4 regions of the Paenibacillus rhizovicinus genome follow, and region 2 is predicted to be linked to each of the others. Evidence: riboswitches for the same ligand, from Rfam matches in the RefSeq annotation. Region 2 holds a riboswitch; each other region holds the start of a gene.
What was found. A riboswitch is a leader RNA that binds a small molecule or an ion and turns the genes downstream of it on or off. The one in region 2 is predicted to bind cyclic di-AMP.
Positions count from the first base shown of each region.

Region 1: linked by a shared signal. The riboswitch ahead of GZH47_RS15115 (C40 family peptidase) and the one ahead of GZH47_RS13140 (histidine kinase) in region 2 are both predicted to bind cyclic di-AMP.
Region 3: linked by a shared signal. The riboswitch ahead of GZH47_RS07845 (3D domain-containing protein) and the one ahead of GZH47_RS13140 (histidine kinase) in region 2 are both predicted to bind cyclic di-AMP.
Region 4: linked by a shared signal. The riboswitch ahead of GZH47_RS11280 (hypothetical protein) and the one ahead of GZH47_RS13140 (histidine kinase) in region 2 are both predicted to bind cyclic di-AMP.

Region 1 is NZ_CP048286.1:3,384,706-3,388,915, reverse strand. Features, by position in the region: gene GZH47_RS15125 (DEAD/DEAH box helicase) at 1-664, opposite strand, end outside; gene GZH47_RS15120 (hypothetical protein) at 881-1,300, shown strand; gene GZH47_RS15115 (C40 family peptidase) at 1,487-1,984, opposite strand; cyclic di-AMP (ydaO/yuaA leader) riboswitch at 1,989-2,149, opposite strand; gene GZH47_RS15110 (hypothetical protein) at 2,556-3,377, opposite strand; gene GZH47_RS15105 (M1 family metallopeptidase) at 3,410-4,210, opposite strand, start outside.
Region 2 is NZ_CP048286.1:2,938,464-2,942,673, reverse strand. Features, by position in the region: gene GZH47_RS13145 (DUF445 domain-containing protein) at 1-1,121, shown strand, start outside; cyclic di-AMP (ydaO/yuaA leader) riboswitch at 1,395-1,588, shown strand; gene GZH47_RS13140 (histidine kinase) at 1,766-4,102, shown strand.
Region 3 is NZ_CP048286.1:1,690,122-1,694,331, forward strand. Features, by position in the region: gene GZH47_RS07840 (polysaccharide deacetylase family protein) at 1-699, shown strand, start outside; gene GZH47_RS07845 (3D domain-containing protein) at 810-1,643, opposite strand; cyclic di-AMP (ydaO/yuaA leader) riboswitch at 1,746-1,941, opposite strand; gene GZH47_RS07850 (ATP-binding protein) at 1,996-3,141, opposite strand; gene GZH47_RS07855 (TetR/AcrR family transcriptional regulator) at 3,226-3,867, opposite strand; gene GZH47_RS07860 (CAP domain-containing protein) at 3,980-4,210, opposite strand, start outside.
Region 4 is NZ_CP048286.1:2,478,318-2,482,527, forward strand. Features, by position in the region: gene kdpA (potassium-transporting ATPase subunit KdpA) at 1-912, opposite strand, end outside; gene kdpF (K(+)-transporting ATPase subunit F) at 1,062-1,139, opposite strand; gene GZH47_RS11275 (hypothetical protein) at 1,289-1,834, opposite strand; gene GZH47_RS11280 (hypothetical protein) at 1,990-2,463, opposite strand; cyclic di-AMP (ydaO/yuaA leader) riboswitch at 2,570-2,738, opposite strand; gene GZH47_RS11285 (NADH:flavin oxidoreductase) at 3,035-4,147, shown strand; gene GZH47_RS11290 (hypothetical protein) at 4,144-4,210, opposite strand, start outside.

The DNA.
Region 1 (4,210 bases), 450 kb from region 2:
CCCGCGTCAGCGGCTTCTGCGTCGCCGATACGCCGATGCGCTGCACGGCATGCGGGGACAGCGCGGCCAGCCGCTCCAGCGAGAGCGACAAATGCGCGCCGCGCTTGTCGCCTGCAAGGCTGTGGATTTCGTCGACGATGACAGTCTCCACGATCCGCAGCATGTTACGGCCCTTGTCCGACGTTAGCAGCAGATAGAGCGACTCCGGGGTCGTCACGAGCACGTCGGGCGGCCGATTGGCCATGCGGGCCCGATCGCGCGACGGCGTGTCCCCGGTGCGAACGGCCGTGCGAATGCCCGGCCAAGCGCCGCCCGGCTCTTCGGCGGCATACGCTTCAATTTGTTCAAGAAAATCGACCAAATGATGCTGAATATCGTTATTAAGTGCTTTAAGCGGGGTAATATAGAGTACGCGTACGCCGTAAGTCCAGCTCTTGCCCTGAGCCGAGACGCGTTCCTTGGCCAGCGCGAGGCGGCTGAGGCAGGGCAGAAGCGCAGCGAGCGTCTTGCCCGAGCCGGTCGGAGCGGCGATGAGCGTATGGCGGCCGGCGGCAATGGACGCCCAGGCGTCGTGCTGGACGGGCGTCGGCTCTCCGAAGGTCCGGTCGAACCAGCCGGCAAGCGTCCTATGGAATCCTGCGAAGACGTCGGAAGATGAGTGCATTCGGACAGCAGCTCCTTTTGATCAAAGACCTATTTACTGCATCTATTTACCAGTCTATCACGCTACTATTCATCATGTCGCAATCTATTCCGTTTCAGACGTCGGACAAGCCGGAACGAAGCCAAATGGCAGTTCAATAAGCAAGCTTATGCGCATACATATAGTTCTACAATCAACATCAGCGTTGGCGCATAGACAGCGGGAGGTATCGGGCGGATGGCAAAATGGCGGGACAGCCTGGAGAGACGGTTCACGGAGTGGCGACTGCTGGAGGATGCGGTGGAAGATACGCTGGCGGGCAGGCGCGTGCTTCGCGTCGCGGGACCGAGAGCGCCGAGATTGAAGACGCCGGTGTCGGTGGCGGTCAGACAGGCCGAGCTGGGCGCGGTGGAGGAGAAGTTCAAAGCCGGTCTGGCCTGCTTCTGTCTGGGCGAACTGACGGGCGAGGAGCGGATGACGTTCCTGAACGCGTGGCATGCACGGCTCGAGTCCGGGGCGACGGTCGTGTTGGCGGACCGCAGGGGCGAAGGCTGCGAGACGCCGGCCCAGCTGCGCGATTTGTTTACGCCGCACGCCAAAGCATTGAACGTCCAAGTCGGCCCGACCTTCTGGTGGGTCCGTTACGAAAGGGCGTAAGGGACGATCGCGACGGACCCCGAGAACGCGAGGAACACGAAGAACAAACAAATAAAGCGAAGAACCAACAAATAAAGCCGCGGCTGCTTGTCCCGAAGGAGAAACAACGGCGGCTTTGCCTGCAATGCGAGAGGAGAGAGCCTAAACTCCGTCCGGCGAGCATTCGTTACAATAATCAATTGCGGATTAATCGGAGTCTCCGTCGCCTGGTTCGTCGGAAGGATCATCGGCATATTTCTCGAACGTCTGTTGGCTCATAACGCGGCGAGCGGTTACGTAACGCTTCGCGTAGTAGGACTCGTCCAGACCGCTGATTGTGACGCCTCTGCTGGAAGATGCATGGGCAAACTTGCCGTCGCCGACATAAATGCCGACATGCGAGATTCCGCTTCCTGTCGTATTGAAGAATACGAGATCCCCAGGGATCAAATCGCCTTTAGCGATTTTCTTGCCGAGCGCTGCCTGCGAACGGGATGCGTGCGGGATGTCGACGCCGAGTTTCTTGAACACGTACATCGTGAATCCGGAGCAGTCAAACCCTTTCGTAGTCGTGCCGGTGTAAACATAAGGCGTGCCGATCAGATCATGAATGACGCCATCCATTTTCGAGTCCGCGAAAACGCTGCCAGCTTGGAAAATGAAGAGCATTGCAAGTCCGATCACAAGTGCGGAAAGCTTCTTCAAAACGGGAAACTCCTTCCAGTGCCTACGAGGTTAGCTGTGGGGTTCGGTTGAAGGCTCCCTATGATCGCCTCTGGCAGACGCGTTCAAGCTCATGCGGCTGTCGGGATCAATTCACCCAGAATGGTTCCCCCGTTTCCCGATATGGGAATTCGGCAAAATTTTCATTTCTCTGGAAATCTAATTCGATCATTTTGTCGCTTCTCCTTCCGAGTTCACGTTTTGTTCACAAATTAAAATTATTAGAGTGCAACCTTTTTTTTCTCATTTTCGTATAATAGCGCCGTTTTTCGGTCGTAACGGCGTATTTGTCATGGTGTCGGATCTTCGCGGGGACGATGTGAAAACTTGTCTGCCGACGTCGTATCTTCAAACGCGAAAAAGCCCCTTCAGGGTCGAAGGGGCTTCTTGCGCATGGTAGTTTGGGCGCATATCCGGTCCTGGATTGTCGGTTCCGCCCGTCGCGCGGGCGGTAGCCCGGACCAGCGGCCCGGGCCGGCAGTCCGGATACGGCCGCTCATCTGGCTAAACCTTCCAGAAGCTGACGGGCTGTCCGGCCGAAGAGCGCGTTGGCTCAAGACTGCTGCTTGGACTGCCAGACATCGTACTGGGCGGCGGCTGTCCATACCTTCATGATCGTCCGCAGCAGCTGATAGCCCTGGTGCAGGAGCAGCGCGAGCAGTCCGGCCCACAGCAGCGAGACGGAGGCGACCGTCGCGCTCAGCAGAGCCCCGATGCCCCACATTAGGATCGAAACGCCGCAGAACGGGATGAAATTCGCGATGCCGCTCCATAGTGCGCGCATGGATCCGCTGCCGGTCACGGCGCCGAACTGCATCGAGAGGAAGAGCAGATGCATGAGCACCGCCCAGAGCAGCCAGGCGCCCGCCCACGGTCCGGCGGCTTGGGCGAATTCGATCAGCGAACCGCTCGACAGCAGCAGCCGGAGCGCCCGCGGCAGCAGCCAGACGGCGGGAGCCAGCGTAAGCGTCGTTTCCACCAGGTAGAGCAGGGCGATCGGCTTCCACGCTTTCCGGATGCCTTTCAGAAACGTCGTCCCTTTCTCGTCGGTCGTATGATGCAGCGAGTGGAACAAACCGGCGTTCAAGAGCGGCGTCACGAGCATCCTGGCGCCGAGCAGTCCGCAGAACAGCAGGGCGTAAGGCCGGATCAAATCGGTCTTCATCAGCTGGAACTGCGCTTCCGTCAAGAAGAGGGAGATGGCGCTGCTGCTGGCCGCATACGAGTCGGGAAACCTTTTGAGCAGCGGAACCGCGATATTCTCGATCGTCCGGTAGAGGAAGAAGCCCCATATGAGTTCGTACAGAAAGAGCAGAATGATGATATAGAAGTGTTTGGACATCAGCCGCCAGCCTTGTTTAATATGCGTCTTCATCTGTGAAGTCACCTCCTTCGTTCAAAATGGCACTACCAGGCGAGCGATGAGAAGAGCGTCTCGACCAGCTTCGAGAGGCCGACGCTCCAGCGCGTGCGGGTCTTCTCGTCCAGGTCGGCTTTCATGAAGTTGTTGATATGCTTGTTGTCGAGCACGTTGTCGTTCTGCGGATCGACGGCGGCCCAGAGCAGCTTGGAGCTGTGCACGATTTTAATTTGGACATGGGCGTCCTGGCCGTCCCATACCCGGGGCATGACCGTGCCGTCCGCAAAATGGAGCATGACCGTCACGGGTCCGATGCTGCCGCCGGTTTTCTTAATGAGCACGACGTTCTCGTACTCCTGTTGTCCGTCCTGCTTGACCGGCTTGACGCGGATGGAGTCGACGGAGTAATCCGACATGGCGTCGCCGTACACGAAATGACTGAAGTAATCGTTCCATTTCGTCTTCGTCACCGTCTCCACGACCTTCTGGAAGTCGGCGGTGGACGGGTGCTTGAACTTGTACTTCTGGAAGTAGGTCCGCATGATCTTGCGCATCGTCGCATCGCCGACCTGCCTCTCGATGCCGACCAGCACGAGCTTGGCGCGAATGTACACGTTCTCGGCGTAGTGATTGTTGCTCTGATAGGACCAGGACAGCTGCTTCAGCGGCGCGGGATCCGTCATGTAGCTCGACTCCACGGGCAGGTTCGGCGCTACGCCGTATTCGCTCTCCATGACTTTGTCTTCGGCGTAGGAGGTGAAGCCCTCGTCCAGCCACGCTTCTTCGAACTCGTTGGAGGCGACCATGCCGTACCAATATTGATGGCCGATCTCGTGTACGACGGTGCG
Region 2 (4,210 bases):
GGGGGCTTGCGGACTGGTTTGCGGTGACGGCGCTGTTCCGCCATCCGCTGGGCATTCCGATTCCGCATACGGCGCTGCTGCCGCGCAATCGGAAGAAGATGTCCGAGGGCATCGTGCGCGTGCTGGAGGACCGGCTGCTTGCCAAAGAGAGCATGCTCGAGAAGCTGAAGCAGTTCGAACTGATGGGGCAGCTGCTGCCCGCCGTCCGCGGCGCGCTGCATTCGGCGGTGCACAGTGAACGGCTTCCGCATCTATTGGAAGGCGTGGTTCGCAGCGTCGACGCGGAACGCTTCGTTCCGATGCTGGCCGGAGAGATTCAGGCGGCCGTGCGGCGGATCGATCTCGAGGCCGCGCTTCGCAGCTTCCTGCGGAAGGCGGAGGAGAACGGCATGGACGAACGGATGCTCGACATGCTGTTAGAACGCGCGGAAACGTGGGTTGCCACGGAAGGCATGCGCCGCGAGCTCGGCAGCGCGGTCATGACGCTCATTAAAGGGCTGAACCTGGGCGGCCTGATGGCGTTCGCGGTCAATGCGTTCGTCGGCTACCTGGAAGAGGATAAGCTCGGAACGATGCTGCAGTCGTTCATCCTTGCCAAGATCAATGAGCTGAAGATCCCGGACACGCAGCGCCGGCTTGTCGTCATGAGCAAGCTGCGCGAAGCGCTGGACCTGCTGATTACGCAATTGGCGGCATCCGGCCAGCTTGACGCCATGCGCGACGAGCTGCTGAACGCTTTCGATATTGAAGGCGAGCTGTACAAGCTGGTTGAGCTCCTGCGGGAGAAGGGAATCGACTTCCTGCACGGCGAAGCTTTTACGACGACGACATGGCCTTTTATTGAAGGGTTGATGAACCGGTTCGAAGAGAACGAAGCGCTGGTCGACGATGCCGAGCAATGGCTCAAGGGCCAGGCCGCGGCGCTGATCGAGCGCAATCATGTGCGGATCGGCTCCTTCGTCAGGGAGAACCTGGACCGTCTCGACAACGACCAGCTCGTCGAACTGATCGAAGACAAGGTCGGGCAGGATTTGCAGTGGATCCGCGTGAACGGTGCGCTATGTGGCTTCCTGATCGGCCTGCTGCTGCGGGGCATCGAGATGGCGACCGGAAATGTCTAATCTAGTGTACGTGGAAGGCCGAAGCGGATGCGTGCAGCCGGATTCCTTGATCATTTGGCAGGGAATAGGCGAATGCGGCGTTGATCGGCCTCCGCTGCTGTCCGATTTTGCGAAAAACAGCCATATAGTGAGGATGCGGGAGGATGCTGGAGATCGCTTCATTTGTAAGCGTTATATCTGGCACGGTTGACTGCATACGCGAGCGGAGTGCGTACGAACTTCCTTTACAAAAGGCGACGGCAAGCGTAACATACGATTCGTGCTTAAACGATGTAATTGATCACGCTGAATTTCCGAGCAGTGGAAAACGGGGGAACCAATGGCATGCCAAGTATCTGAAGATCTTCTTCGGAGCTTGCGCCTGGGGTGAATCCTGAGCAAGGCAGCCGCGGCCGCCAAGCTCGGGTAGGGCAGCTCTCAAGTCCGAATCCGACAGCTAACCTCGTAAGCGATCCGAGAGAGGCGACGAATGTGCGTGCAAATGGACACTTTTTTATATCTGTGCCAAGAAGCCGCGAGGGGCGTTCCTCTAGATAGAGGCCGTTTTTCGTTGGCTTCTTTTTGATGTTCGTTTTCATATGGAGCATAAGTTTCAAGGAAGAATGTAAATTTATAGGTATAGGGCAGGAAAGGGGCTTGTTGTTATGGCCGGCTACCGGCGTAAAACTCCGGAGGAATTGTTATTATCCATTTCTAAAATCCATCGCGGACGACTAAAAATCTATATCGGCGCCGTCAGCGGCTCCGGAAAAACCTATCATATGCTGCGCGAGGGGCAAGCGCTCAAGCAGCAGGGGATCGAGGTAGTCGTGTGCGCCGTTTCGACGATGCGCCGTCCGGAAACCGTTGAACAGCTCGCGGATTTAGAGCGTATTCCGAGCATCCATTGGATGAAAGGCGACGTGGAAAAGAAGGATTTGAATTTGGATGCGATCGTGGAACGCAATCCGGAAGTGCTGCTCGTGGATTCGCTGGCGCATGAGAACCGTCCGGATGCGAAATTTCCGACCCGGCGTGAGGATATCCGGTATTTGCTGAGCCTTGGCATCAGCGTCATCACGACAGTCAACGTCTACGAGCTGGAAGGCGTGACGGAGCAAGCCCAGAAGCTGACCGGCATTGCGCCGGAATGCACCGTGCCCGCCGATTTGCTGGAGCTTGCGGACGAGGTGCGCCTTATCGACGTGTCGCCGGAGACGATATTGAATCGGCTCAGCGAAGGCCGGCTGAACAACGTGAAGGACCCGGAACTGCTGAAGCGCGGCAATGTCGGCAAGCTGCGGGAATTGACCCTGCGCCTGGTGGCGGAGGGCGTGAACGAGTCGCTGGAGAAATACCGCGAGGAACAAGGCTTTATCGGTCCTTCCGGGGCATCCGAGCGCATCTTGGTCGCGGCGCAGTACCATATTAATGGTTCGATCTACATTCGGCGCGGGCAGCAAATTGCCAAGCGTCTCGGGGGCGATCTGCAAGTCGTCGTCTTCACCGACACCAGCCAGGAACCGACCAAGGAGCGGGAAGCGTTCAAGAAGTCGATCCTGAAGCTGGTCGAGAAGATCGACGCGGGTTTCCGCGAAATCGCGATCTCGGGCCGCAAGCAAGTGCCGCGGGCGTTGATCCGTTACGCGATGCTGATTAACGCGACCCGGATCGTCATGGGCCATTCCAAACAGACTCGAACGGAAGAGCTGCGTCAGGGCTCTATCGCGCGCGCCCTGTTGAAACAGACGCGCAATATCGATGTGTTCTTCATGGCCGACCGTGCGGAGCATGAGGGCGAGCGGGTGCTGCCGGTGAAACGCGCGGTGTCGAAACCGCCTTCCGAGCCTTACCGCCGTTTGAGCGAGCAGGAAGTCGAGAAGAAGATCGAAAGCATCCGGCGCGGCACGTTCAAGGTGTACGTTGGCGCGGCGCCGGGAGCGGGGAAAACCTATATGATGCTGCGCGAAGGCAATGATTTGCTTCGCAAGGACATCGATGTCGTCATCGGTTACGTGGATACGCATGGCCGGGCGGATACGGACGCTCAGGTCGGCCGGTTGACGGCTATTCCGCGGATTGAAGCCGGGGAGCGGGGGACCGAAGAAATGGACGTTGCAGCCATCATCGCCCGCAACCCCGAGGTGGTGCTGATCGACGATCTGGCGCACGCCAACGTCCCGGGCAGCCGCAACAAGCGCCGTTATGAAGATATTCGCGAAATCCTGGATGCTGGCATCTCGGTCATTTCGACGATGAACGTGCAGCATCTGGAGAGCTTGAAGGACGCCGTGGAACATATTACGGGGACGATCGTGAGTGAAACGGTGCCGGATCAATTTCTCCGTCTGGCGGACGAAATCGAGCTGATCGACGTTGCGCCAAGCGCGCTGCAGGAGCGTATGCGGGACGGATTGATCTACAAGGCGGAAGATGTGGAAGGCGCGCTTGCCGGCTTCTTCAAGACCGGCAATCTGATCGCGCTCCGCGAGCTTGCGCTGCGGGAGATCGCCGACGATGTGGATGAGCGCTTGGAGTCGTGGGAACGCCACGGTTCGCTGCGCGGTCCTTGGCGCCGGCACGAGTCCATCTTCGTCGCGGTCACGACGGGCAAGAACGCGGAACGCCTCATTCGCCGCGGCTTCCGTATCGCTTACCGCCTGAAGGCCGATTGGCATGTGCATTACGTGCGTCCCGAAGGGGAACGCTCGGCTGCCTGCGATCAGCGGATCGAGGAGATCAAGGATCTCGTCGACCGGCTCGGAGGGACGTTCGAAGCGGAGCAGGGCGTTACCGCGAACCGGATTCCGGATGCGCTGCTTGCGAAGGCGAACGGGCTGAAGAGCACGCAGATGATTCTGGGACAGTCGGGCCGCGGTTTCTGGAGCCGGTTGAAGCAGAAACCGGTCATTGATACGATTTTGCGCGAAGGCCGTCATATGGATGTCTTGGTCGTGGCGGACTTTAATCCGAATATGGCATTAGGGGAAGAAGAAGAGTAGTAGAAGATAGGCGTTGGAACGTTAGGCGTCCGGTTCTGCAGCGAGCGTGCTGCGGATCGGGCGTCTTTTTTGTAGATTATATGTTAGATAATCTAACATTATTTCTGG
Region 3 (4,210 bases), 1.2 Mb from region 2:
CGCAAGCGCAAGAAGCGAAATCGCGCCAAGCCGATATCCTGGGTCGCCCTGCAGCAGCAGTATCCAGGCTCCTTCGTGATTTGGGGACCCCGGCGCTACCGCCGAGTCGCGCTCACGTTCGATGACGTGCCCGATCCCAGATATACGCCGCAAGTGCTTGAAACGCTTGCCCGCTATAAAGTGAGGGCCACCTTCTTCGTCGTCGGCCAGCGAGCGGCAGCCCATCCCGCTCTTGTGCGCCGCATGGTCAGGGAAGGCCATATCGTCGGCAATCATTCCTTGAATCATCCCGTCTTCTCCAGAATCTCGCTTTATGCCATGCAGCAGCAAATTTCACGAACGGATTGGACGCTTCGGCCCCTCGTCGGCTACAGCCCGCGTTTCGTTCGTCCGCCTTACGGCGAAATCGTGCCTGCACAGGTAGAATGGCTGAGAAGCCAGGGATACACGGTCGTGAACTGGGATGTCGATTCCCAGGATTGGCGCAGCTTGGACAGCCAGTCCATCTTGATTAATATCCGCAGAACGCTGCAGCCGGGCTCCATCATTCTGCAGCATGCCGGCGGGGGCGAGGGACAAGATCTGTCCGGAACCATTGCCGCACTGCCGCGGCTGATCAAATTGCTGCGCAGCAAAGGCTACGTTATCGTCACGTTGCCCGAGCTGCTCGGACGGCCAGCCGGACGCAAGCTCCAATGAAAGCGAACAACGGCAGCCCGCCGGGGCTGCCGTTGTTCGTTTTGCTATTCGTATGACTCATCATGAACGTTCGATAAATTATGGCTGTCGTCTTAGCCGGTAATACGCGGCTAATTAAGAATAAACACTTTGACGTTCTGGAATCCGAACGCGCTTGCCGACTTCTGGGATTGCGGAACGAAAATATCGATCCGGTTACCGTTGATCGCGCTGCCTTGATCGGTTGCCACGGCCATCATTCCGCCGGACGGAAGTCCATTGTAATCATAGCCTGTAATGTACACTTTGCTGCCCATTGGAATGACGTCCGGATCGACCGCGATCGTTCCAAGCTTCAACGGGTTTCCAAAGTAGTCGACCGGTCCCCAGCCGTTCTCCGAGGCCGCGGCCGTATAGGCGCTTGCTTTTACCTGCATGACGTCCGTGTACACGTACGACTTGCCGTTGACGCTCACGTGATCGAGCTCAGGCTTCTTCGCCGCGACTCTCTTGGCCGTCTTTGCTTGTGCCTGTTTCGATGCCGTCTTCTTCGTCTGCTTGGCGGTCGTTTTCACCGCGGTTTTCGCGACTTTCTTAGCTGCCTTCGGCGCTTCAGGCGATTTTGCTTCAGCCGCTACGGCTTTTGGAGCCGGTTTGACGGCTTCCATTTTCTTTGCTGCCGCCGGCTTCTCCTTGGTCGCGATCGGCCCTTCGACCCGCGCGGATGCTGCATGGGCGGAATCAGGAATAACGAGCTGCAGCCCTTCGTAGATGTTGGCCGCGTCCACGAATGGATTGGCTTGCATGAGCGAATTGACCGTTACGCCGAACTTGTTCGACAGTTTCCAGAACGTATCCTCTTCATTCGCCTTGTACATGGCCTGCGCGTTCGCCGCGTGCGTCTGCGTGAGAATGGCAATGCCGAGCACCGCCGTTGCAATGCCCTTCTTCCAGATGTGATTCATGTTGTCGATTGCCTCCTTTGATTTACGTCATAGACCGAGTAAACAAATCTATCACGTCATCGCGAAGATGACCGAACCGCTGACAGAAGCGGAGCAAAGAAGTCGTCGTCGCATGCGGCCTGCGAGGTTAGTTGTCGGATTCGGATTGAGGAGTTCAACCCTACGCACGTAGAAGTGCGATTCACCCCAGCGCCAAGGCGCGGTGAACCCGTCATGTGATGGTCATCAGATGACGGGAACGGAGCTATTAAGCTCCAAAAGATCCCCCGTACGAGTATCGTTTCGGCTCGCGTTATAGAATAACATAGCAATGTTGCCAAACCTACCGGTAAATTCGACCACTCGGCATGTTTTAACCATTTTTAGGAAGGGAAATCGTGACCGTCGTCCCTTTGCCGGCGTGACTGGAAATGTTGATTTTACCATGATGGCCTTCAATGATGCGGTAACAAACCATCAGGCCGAGCCCGGTTCCGCTCTCCTTCGTCGTGAAGAACGGGCCGCCGAGCAAAGGCAGCTGTTCCTTGGGGATTCCGATGCCTTGGTCCGTAATGGACACGGTAATGTTACGGGATCCGGATGACTTGAGCACAATCGAGACGGTGCCGCCTTTCGGCATCGCTTCAATCGCGTTCTTGAGCACGTTGACGAACACCTGCTTGAGCTGGTTCTCCTCGCACAGCAGCATGGCCGAATCCACGTTGTACGCGGCTTTGAGCTCTACGTTATTCATAATGGCCTGCGTCTCCAGCAGCGTCAGCACGCTCTGGATGATCTTGATCAGGTCGTGTTGGCGGAACTGATTGGCTTGCGGCTTCGCGAGCGCCATGAATTCCTGCACGATGGAATTAATCCGGTCCAATTCAACGAGCATAATATCGAAATAATCGTGATAGCTGTCGATTCGGGTCTTCAGAAACTTGGAGAATCCGATAAGTGACGTGAGCGGATTGCGGATCTCATGGGCAATGCCCGCCGCCATTTGGCCGACAACCGACAGCTTCTCCGACTGGATTAGCGCTTCTTCTTCCTTCTTGCGGTCGCGAATATCGCGAAACACGCTCTGGATGACCGTCCCTCTGCCGGGGTAGTGGCGGATTCGAATGCTGGAGGCCTCGACATCGATGACTTCGCCGGAGACGCTGATCAGCTTCGATTCCGCGAAATCGCTCGGCTCATCCGTTTCGAACACCTTCTTGAGCCGCCTTCTCGCTTGCTCGCGGCAGTCAGGATGTACGTAGCGGCGCACTTCGGGATTCGCGAGCAAATCCGCCTCCGTCAAGCCCAGCAAACGCAAGCCCGCTTGATTCGTGAATAGAACCGTTTCGCCGTCATGGACGAAGATAGGTTCGGGCAAATATTTAATCAACCGCTGATAGCTCATGGAATCCGGTCCCAGCTCGCTTACTGCTTCCTTCGCCGCGGCTATCTTCAATTCGAGCTTCCGTTTCACCGTTAAAGCAAGCAAGCGATTGCAATAGATGGCTTTCCGCCTCATGTCCCAACCTCCGAAACGATTCTACTTGATGAATTCGCTTTCGTCAGGCCAATCCCTTCGGCATTAAAAACAATTAATTTTGTTTCAAACTGGTTTCGCGGTCATTCCGCGCGTCATAATGGCAATCCCGTCCTTGAAGATCGGCAGCACCCGCAATAATAAACTTTCAGTCGGTTCCGAATGCCCCGTATACGTGCTAACGAAGCCCTGCACGTAATAAAAGAGCACGCGTGCGCGGTTCGTCACCGCTTCTTCGTCTTCGCTGCCGCTATCCGCCAGATCCGGACCGACGACAAGCTGCAGCGCCTGCCTCAAATGCGCGAATATGCGATTGCGGATCACATTGAGTTCGAGCGCCGGGGCCGGGTCGTCCACCCGCACGGAGCCCGTCATGAACAGAACCGTCTGCAGACTGCCGTTGCGTAAGCAGAACGCGACAAACCGATTGCAGACCGCCACGAGCCGATCGAACGGCGTCCCGGCTTGATTCGCCATCTCCGTCAGAAATGCGTCCTCCAGCTCAAGCAGCGACGGAATGGCGATTTGCTGCAGCAGTTCCTCCTTGTTCTTGAAATATAAATAAATCGCCGTATGCGAGCAGCCGGCCTGCTTGGCGATTTCGCGCATCGTCACGTGCAAATAGCCTTTCTCGGCGAACAGTTCCGCGGCGGACTGCCGGATCGCGGTCTTCATGTCTTCCGTCATTTGTTTGCGCTTCGAAATCATTGCGAATTCAGCCCCTTTATTTAGTAACCAATGGTTACATAATAAGCGAAGGCGGCCGCTATGTAAAGAAAAGCGGCCCCGTAAGGGCCGCTTTATGCGTCTGCGATGCGGATTAGGAAGTGAATTCCTGTACCCATTCGCCGTTATAGTAAGCAACGCCGATCTTGCCGTAGTGGCTGCCTAAGATGTTCGCTTTATGTCCCGCGCTGTTCATCCACGCCGTCATGACTTCCTGCGGCGTTTGTTGTCCCTTGGCAATATTCTCGCCTGCGTAAGAATAAGCGACGCCGTAGGCACGCATCATATCAAATGGCGATCCGTACGTCGGGGAATTATGATCGAA
Region 4 (4,210 bases), 460 kb from region 2:
TTTGTATTCCGCGACGAACACGGTCACCAGCATGACCAGGAAGATGACGCTCATCGCGCCGAACACGGCCCAGCCTTGTTTCTTATTGCGGATCATCAGACCGAACGCGTAAATCAGCGCCGTAGGCAGCAGCATCATGCAAAGAATATGGACCAAATTCGTCAGCGCCGTCGGGTTCTCGAACGGATGCGCCGCATTGGTGCCCATCCAGCCGCCGCCGTTCGTGCCAAGATGCTTGATCGACTCGAGCGATGCAATGAGGCCGCGGGTTATCGTCTGTTCTCCCCCGTCCAGCGTCGAAGCGTGAACGGCGCCGAGCAGCGTTTGCGGTACCCCCTGAAACACCAGGAACAGCGCAACCAAGAAGGCAAGCGGCAGAAATACGCGCGTAATGGAACGAATGACGTCGACGTAGAAGTTGCCGAGGTCGTCCTTGCGGCCGATCAAGCCGCGAATGAAGGCAATCGCCACCGCGAAGCCCGTCGCCGCCGATGTAAACATCGAGAACGTAATCACCAGCAATTGCGACAGATACGATAATCCGTTCTCGCCGCTGTACGATTGCCAGTTCGTATTGGTCATGAACGATACCGCCGTATTGAACGCCTGACCTGCGGGCATATTTCCGATGCCGTCCGGGTTCAGCGGCAGATAACTCTGAAGGCGCAATACCAGATAACATAGAAGCAGCATGACAAAATTGGACAGCAGCACGGCGCTTAAGTAAGCGCGCCAGCCCATGGACTCTCCTTCGCGCACGCCCGCGATCCGGTAGAGCAGCCGCTCGATCGGACCGAATACCCGGTCCAGCCCCGTGCGTTCCTGCGCAAAGACTTTTACAAGATAGGTGCCGACCGGTTTGACCAGCAGCATGACGATCGCCAGCGTAATGGCGACTTGTACGAATCCCATAGCCATATTCAAATATCCTCCTCGTTATAGAAGCAGCCTTGCAAGGCGAAACGGCTGTCGCCCTCCTTCCGGCGGCGCGGAGCGTTTCGTTCCGGGGAAATACAAGCTTAAGGGTAAGCGGAAGCTTAGGCTTGCTTGTATTTCAAGGCTTAAAATTTCTCCGGTTTCACCAACACGAACCCGAGATAGATCAATAGCGCGATGGCGATAATTCCCATTGTGATCATGGCGTTTCCTCCTTCGGAAGCATCATCTTATGCGCGCTCGCAAAATTTCTTAAAACCCCAAAACAGTCCGAATACGATCGTCACCAAGACGACCATCGTAAAATCGTTCACCATCCGCGCAACCTCCTCCATAACCTCTCTCGCATTCGTTACGATTTTCCATAGACTGCCGTATTATGCGCGTCCAGCAGAAAAGCTACGCTCCCGGTTTGGGAATGCGTGATTTGATCGGCGCCAAGGCTCTTGTAGATCAGCCGGCCATTCGTTCGGCTTGTGATGACATGCACCGTCCGATCGGTCCACTGGCGCACCATGCGCAAATATCTGCAGCAGAGCGACAGGCTGCTTTCGAACAGAAACACCTTGCCGACGGGAAAATCCGGCGACTGCCATTCATCCGCATCGATCGTATTGACCAGCAGGATGGACCTTGCTCCGAGCTTGGAGAGCCGCTGCCGCTCGGCGGCGCTGTTCGTTACGGCCGTGAACGGCACGCCCTTCGCCATCAGCTGCTTGATGAAATGTTCGCCGGCCTTCGTTAAGGACGGGACTACGATCGTTTCCGGCGCCGATGCCGATGCCGATGTCTGAGTCTGCGTCGATGTCTGGATCTGTGTCTGTTGCGATGTCGATATCTGTGTCTGTGGCGATGTCGGCGCCCATGCCGGGCTCGTTTCAAGCTCTTGTCCGTTCACGCTTCTGCCTCCTGTCCCTCGCTCTCGCGTTTGCCTAAAGTCATCTTAATCCCGTTTCCCATAAATTCGGGGTAAAGAGATTCCGCTCCAGGTGTAAAAAAAACATAAAAATGAGGCTCTTTCCCTCCCCGTGCCGCCAATCCGCTGCCGCCGAATCAGAAAATGACGTACGCTTCGGCATGCCGGAAGCAGTACGCCGGATCGCCAAAGCTAGCGGGAAGCGGTCCCGCGGCTCCCGTCCCGGATCTGAACGCGCTGCCCGACGCCAGCGCTTGAAGCGCCATCAGAAACGCCGCGGTCCGCGCGTTCCCCCAGCTCTCTTGCTTGAGCAGCGCCTCGCGCAGCCCTTCGGCCAGCGTCGCGCGCTTCACCCGCTGAAAGGCGCATGCCCACTGAACGAAATCCCCCTTCAAGCGGCATTCGCGAAAGACGCCGGCACCCCAGTCGCCTTCCGCCGCGCTTAGCTTCACCATGCCGCAGCAATCGCCGCTGCCGCATCCGGGAACGAGCAGCCGCGCCGCCTCGCCGTCGAACCGGAAGCACTCGACTCTCGCAATCCTCGTGCTATCCATGCGTTCTTGCAGGAAAACCTTCGTCCGTCCATTCTGTTCCGCTTGCGCAGCCTGCATGTCCCTTCACTCCTCTTGGAAAATAAAAAAGCCGAGAGGAAGAGAAATCTCCGCTCCCGGCTTCGCGGGCAGCACAAAGAAACAAGTGCCGCCGCGCATTTGCCTGATTGTCTCTCTTGGTCCGCTTACGAGGTTAGCTGCCCTATTCGGGCTAGAGAGCGCCCTGCCCGGACAAGCCATGCCTGCCCGCGATTCACCCCTGGGCGGACGCCGGCAATCGGCGCCTCCCGCGGTTCCCCCGTTCCCCTTCGAAAGGGATTCAGCGATATTGGAATGGATACCATTCATTTGTTGATACTAATCGTAGTCCCGTCCTCAGGAATTGTAAAAAGCGGCCTGATGTCCGCAAACGGGCTTCTCGCCGAAAAATCGCAATGAAAACGCGCGCATCCGTTTATTTCGCGGAAAGTGCTGCCAATTTCTTCGGCATGCTTCTATTTGCTAAGCCGCTGACAAGCCCGACGTTCCTAAGCCGACTAGTTCTATTGAATTTAACGATTTATAGGGGTACATTGAAGGTGTACAACTGCAGCGCAGACGATGCCCGAATAACTTGCAGGGAGGAATTATTATGAGCACGAATTCCGTTAAAGCATTATTCCAGCCTTTCCGTTCGGACAAATTGACGCTCGACAATCGCATCGTCATGGCCCCCATGACGCGAGGCTTCTCGCCCGGCGGCGTACCCGGCGAGGACGTGGCGGCCTACTATAAGCGCCGTGCCGAGAACGGCGTCGGCCTGATCGTCACGGAAGGCACCTTGATCAATCATCCCGCGGCAGGCGCAAGCACGAAGTGGCCGCATTTCTTCGGCACGAACGCCTTGGAGGGCTGGTCCGGCGTCGTTAAGGCCGTTCACGAAGCCGGCGGCAAAATCCTTCCGCAGCTGTGGCATATCGGCTTGACGCGCAAGCCCGGCACCGGCACGAATCCGGAAGCGCCGTCGGTCGGTCCTTCCGGGCTCAACCTGGCCGGCGAACAAGTGGGCGACCCGCTCACCGAAGCGGAAATCGCCGATCTGATCGCTGCTTATGCTCAGGCGGCGGCCGATGCCAAACGGCTCGGCTTCGACGGCATCGAGCTGCATGGCGCCCACGGGTACCTGATCGACCAATTCTTCTGGGGCGTGACGAACGTTCGAACGGACCGCTACGGCGGCGACCTCGTGAAACGGACCCGCTTCGCGACGGAAGTCGTCGAAGCATGCAGACGCGCCGTCGGATCGGAGTTTCCGATCATCATGCGCTTCTCCCAATGGAAGGACGGCGCCTATGACGCGAAGCTCGCGGAATCGCCGGATGAATTAAGCCGCTTCCTGCAGCCGCTGGTCGACGCCGGCGTCGATGTCTTCCACTGCTCGACGCGCCGTTTCTGGGAGCCCGCGTTCGCGGACGGAGAGGACTTGAATTTGGCAGGCTGGACGAAGAAGCTGACGGGCAAACCGACGATCACCGTCGGCTCGGTCGGACTCGATCTCGAGTTCACGCGTCTGTTCAAAGAGAAGAAAGGCGCCGAAGCGGTCAGCATCGACGGCTTGCTGGAACGGCTCGATCGCGGCGAATTCGACCTCGTCGCCATCGGCAGAGCCTTGCTGAACGATCCCGCATGGGCGAAGAAAATCAAAGAAGGACGCCAGGATGAACTGCGTCCGTTCACGCCGGAAGCGACGCAAACGCTGTATTAAACCACATGAATCAGGCTGTTCTCGATCTTGATCGGGGACAGCCTGTTTTGCCGATTGGAGCGT